2 regions of the Lawsonibacter sp. OA9 genome follow, and region 2 is predicted to be linked to the other one. Evidence: predicted binding sites of a transcription regulator. Region 2 holds the regulator's gene; the other holds the start of a gene.
The links. The regulator Rex, encoded in region 2, represses fermentation and respiration genes when NADH is low (regulators of the CRP and FNR family bind a similar motif). The targets are predictions, from matches to a motif close to ATTGTTAANNNNTTAACAAT.
Positions count from the first base shown of each region.

Region 1: MCG44_RS12665 (acyl-CoA dehydrogenase) is a predicted target of Rex. The motif match lies at 1,168-1,187, and genes of this name have one in related genera.

Region 1 is NZ_JAKNTI010000022.1:2,358,405-2,360,859, reverse strand. Features, by position in the region: gene MCG44_RS12665 (acyl-CoA dehydrogenase) at 1-1,038, opposite strand, end outside; gene MCG44_RS12660 (3-hydroxyacyl-CoA dehydrogenase family protein) at 1,569-2,408, opposite strand.
Region 2 is NZ_JAKNTI010000022.1:1,356,757-1,359,211, forward strand. Features, by position in the region: gene MCG44_RS07660 (alanine/glycine:cation symporter family protein) at 1-378, shown strand, start outside; gene MCG44_RS07665 (redox-sensing transcriptional repressor Rex) at 550-1,218, shown strand; gene MCG44_RS07670 (S-layer homology domain-containing protein) at 1,215-2,321, shown strand; gene MCG44_RS07675 (hypothetical protein) at 2,414-2,455, shown strand, end outside.

The DNA of each region.
Region 1 (2,455 bases), 1.0 Mb from region 2:
ACGGGTGTAGCCGTAGCCGCCGAACAGCTGGACGGCGCGGCGGGTCACGTCGGAAGCGGCCTCAGCGGCGAACAGCTTGGCCATAGCGGAATCCATGCCGTAGGGCTCGTGGTTCTGCTTCTTCACGGCGGCGGCGTACACCAGGTACTGAGCGGCCTGCATCCGGGTGTGCATATCGGCCAGCTGGAACTGGGTGTTCTGGAACTGGGACAGACGCTTCTTGAACTGCACGCGCTCCTGGGTGTACTTGACAGCCTCGTTCACAGCGCCCTCGCCCAGGCCCAGAGCCTGCGCGGCGATGCCGATACGGCCGCCGTCCAGGGTCTGCATGGCGATCTTGAAGCCCTGGCCTTCCTTGCCCAGCAGGTTCTCCTTGGGCACGACGCAGTCCTCAAAGATCAGGTCGCAGGTGGAGGAGCCGCGGATACCCATCTTCTTCTCGTGCTTGCCCACAGAGAAGCCGGGGAAGTTCTTCTCCACGATGAAGGCGGAGATGCCGTGGTTGCCCAGAGTCTTGTCGGTCATAGCGAAGACCACCAGAGTTTCGGCTACGGTGCCGTTGGTGATGAAGCACTTGGAGCCGTTGAGCACATAGTCGCCGTTCTCATTCTTTACGGCGGTGGTCTGCTGGCCGGAGGCGTCGGTACCGGCGTTGGGCTCGGTCAGACCGAAGGCGCCGATCTTCTTGCCGGAGAGCAGGTCAGGCAGGTACTTCATCTTCTGCTCCTCAGTGCCGTGCTCAAAGATGGGGGCGCAGCACAGAGAGGTATGGGCGGACACGATGACGGCAGTGGTGCCGCACACCTTGGCCAGTTCCTCAACGCACATGGCGTAGGACAGCACATCGCCGCCGGCTCCGCCGTACTCCTTGGGGAAGTAGATGCCCAGCATGCCCAGCTTGCCCATCTTCTCTACGGTTTCCATAGGGAAGCGCTCTTCCTCGTCGATTTCCTCAGCCAAGGGCTTGACCTCGTTCTCGGCGAACTCGCGGTACATCTTGCGGACCATCTCTTGTTCTTTCGACAGATGAAAATCCATTTTTTAGTCCTCCTAGTTTAAATTACTTTGCAATCATCCTTAAACGCCCGGGAGGCGCGCCTTTCTTGACCGGAGAGAGCCGGCCCCGGGGGCAGACGATACATGGTCGGGACGCCGCGTTTGACGAATATTGTTAGAAATTTAACAATAAAAACCGGAAAAAAGCGCAACACAGGAAAGAATCCTGGCGTTGCGAACCATATCAAACACGGCTAAAATCCACTTACAACCCAGATTATAGCTGTTTTTCAGGGGTAAAGCAAGGGGGACATATCTGGCAAATTTAACAGTTTTTCCATATCGGATTTGTCGGAAACGGGAAAATATGCGGAAGTTGCCTAAAAGATTGGCGTATGTTGACCGGCTGCGATTTCGCTGCCCTTTCAGGGCGCCGGGGGGCCGGCCCGTGGTCCGGCTGGATTGGGGGGCGGAGAAGGTGCCTCCGGAAAAGAAGGCCCGAAGTGCCGCTCTTTTTTTGACATATAAAACTGCCCCCTCCGGCTTGGGAGGGGGCAGCTGGATGGGGCGATTTACTTGCTGTAATCGTAGAAGCCCTTGCCGGACTTCTTGCCCAGCAGGCCGCCGCGGACCATCTTCTTCAGCAGAAGGGCGGGGCGGTACTTGGGGTCGCCGGTTTCGGCAAACAGGGTGTCCATAATGGCCAGACACACGTCCAGACCGATGAAGTCGCCCAGAGCCAGGGGGCCCATCGGATGATTGGCGCCCAGCTGCATGGCCTTGTCGATGTCGGCCACAGAGGCGACGCCGGTCTCAACCAGGCCGATGGCCTCGTTGATCATGGGGATCAGGATCTTGTTGACCACAAAGCCGGGGGCCTCGGCCACCTCGACGGGGTCCTTGCCGATGTCCTGGGACAGCTTGTAAATGAAATCAAAGGTCTCCTGGGTGGTGTTGGCGCCGCGGATGATCTCCACCAGCTTCATGGAGGGCACGGGGTTGAAGAAGTGCATTCCGATGACGGGGTGCTTCAGGCCGTTGCCCATCTCGGTGATGGACAGAGAGGAGGTGTTGGAGGCAAAGACAGTTTCGGGCTTGCAGAAGCCGTCCAGCTCGTTCAGAAGCTCCTTCTTGGTGGCCATCTCCTCCTTGACGCACTCAATGACCAGATCGGCGTCGGCGGCCTCCTCATGGGTCTGGGGGATCAGAACGTTGGCCATCAGGGCATCCATAGCCTCCTGAGCCATCTTGCCCTTTTCGACCCGCTTGGCCAGGGACTTGCCCAAGGTATCCTTGTGGCGCTGGGCGGAGGCGGGGCTGCTGGCGTACATCAGGACGGTGTGGCCCTTGGCGGCAAAGACCTGGGCGATGCCCCGGCCCATGGTGCCGGCGCCGAACAATGCGACTTTCATACTGTGTTCCTCCTAATTAAAATAAGTAAAATGGTGCCAGATCCGCT
Region 2 (2,455 bases):
GCGGTAGGCCCCTACTTTATCACCTTTGCGCTGCTGCTCTTCGCTTTCACTACCCTGCTGGGCAACTTGTTCTACTGTGAGGGCTGTTTGAACTACATCGCTAACCGCAAGCTGGGAAGCGTGCCGATGACTGTGTTCCGGCTTATCGCTTGCGGGCTGGTCTTTGTAGGGGCCCAGTTGTCCTTTGGCTTGGTCTGGGACCTGGCCGATGTGCTCATGGGCATTATGGCCATCATCAACCTGCCGGTCATTGTCATTTTGGGCCGTACAGCTATGCGGGCCCTTCAGGACTACATGGAACAGCGCAGGGCGGGCAAGAACCCTGTATTCAAAGCCTCCAGCATCGGCCTGAAGGAAAAAACTGATTTTTGGAACTGAATCTGGCAGGCTTTCTGCCAATAAAAGGCCCAGGGACGACGAATCGTCCCTGGGCCTTTTGAGTCGTAAAAGGATTTGACACAAGGGGGGGCAATCAGGTAAACTATATAAAAACATCATATCCAGTGGCCTCCGCTGTATAGGGGAGGTTGTGCAGATGAGGCGAAAGCTATGAAACGAAATACCCGAGTATCAACGGCGGTGATACGCCGCCTGCCCAGATACTACCGACAGCTCTCAGAGCTTCAGGAGTCCGGCGTTGTCCGGATATCCTCCAATGCCTTAGGGAAATCTATGGGACTGACCGCTTCTCAAATCCGCCAAGATTTGTTCTGCTTCGGTGGTTTTGGGCAGCAGGGCTATGGATATAAGGTGGACAGCCTGAAAGAGGAGATCGGTGATATTTTGGGCATTAATCAGGGCCATACCATTGTGGTGCTGGGGACCGGCAACCTAGGCCGGGCTATCATAGAAAATTTTAAATTTTCCAGTAACGGCTTTCAGCTTTTGGCCGCTTTTGACGTAAATGAGCGGGTGGTGGGGACCAGAATCGCTGGGGTGCCTGTGTATCATGCGGATTCCCTGGAGGCCTTTTTGGGGGAAAACCAAGTGAGCGTAGGCCTGCTGACAGTGCCCATCGCCGCTGCCCAGGAGATGGGGGACCGGCTGGTGGCCGCCGGAGTTCGCGGCATCTGGAATTTTACAAACTATGAGATATCCTGTGTTCGGGATGATGTGGTGGTGGAATCGGTCCATTTTTCTGACAGCCTTTTGGCTCTGAGCTACATGATTACCCAGCGGGAGGATCGGGAGGAAGAGAAGAAGGGGGAGCCACAATGAGAAGGCCTGTGATCGGCCTGCTGTGCGGTGTGATGCTGCTGGGTATGCTGGCCTGCGGCGCTTATGCCCTTTCGGGGGGCGACAGCCTGATCAGCCTCAGCTATCTGACCGGGACTTTTGTGCCCAAGGCTGTGTCTACTGGAAACGAAGCTGCGGAAAAAGCCTTACAGGGCACTTACGAGGAGAGCAAAAAAGGCCTCGATAACCTGCATCAGGGCTATCTGGCGCAACTGGCCGGCGAAGAGAGCGGCGCATACAGCGCCACGCTCCAGGCCAGAGATTGGTCGGATGGCGATGAGATGACACTGACCACTGGGGCTGGAGTCATGTTGATGAACGGAGCCGCCTCCGTTTCTCACGACGGGGCTTTCATAGATGTGACAGACGGAATAGAGCTGGCCTCCGGGGCCCGCCTGACCTCCGGACACCGATACCTGGTGGGAGAGAATACTGTGGCCAGTGTAACGGTCCTGTCCGGGGCGGCCCAGTTGGGGCTCCAGGGCGTCTATGCCCTGGAAGACGGCAGAGAGGATCCGACGCCCTTCTATGATGTATGCCAGACGGATTGGTACTACGCTCCCGTAGATTATGTGTACCGAAACACACTGTTTTCGGGGATGGACGAGCACCACTTTGGACCGAGTTCAGCTATGAACCGAGCTATGCTGATGACGGTGCTCTACCAGATGGCTGGAGCGCCGAAAGAGGAACTGGAGCGCGCCAGTGTCACCTTTGCCGACGTGCCGGAGAGTGCCTGGTATGCCCCTTATGTGAAGTGGGGCGCGGAGCAGGGAATTACAGCTGGAACAGGAGCAGACACCTTCAGCCCGGAGCAGCAAGTGACCCGCCAGCAGGTGGCGGCGCTGCTGTACAGCTTCACCACGAGTTACCTTGGGCTGGAAGCGGCTGAGGGGGCCGACCTGTCCGGGTATCAGGACCTGGGGCAGGCCAGCGACTGGGCTCATAATGCCCTGTCCTGGGCTGTGGCGGAGGGAATCATCAGCAGTTCTTCTGCCGACAGCCTGACGCTCAGTCCACAAAAGAGCGCTAACCGGGCTGAAGTGGCCACGATGCTGCGTGCCTTCGCGGAAAAAATTATCTGACATAGGCAGAACCCATCCGCCCCCTCCGCATATGATGAGATTGAGAGCGGCAAACAGCCCCTCTCAGAACTTCATATCAGGAGGTACTTCAAATGGGGTGCTGCAATAACGGTTGGGGCGGCGGAGGCTGCCTG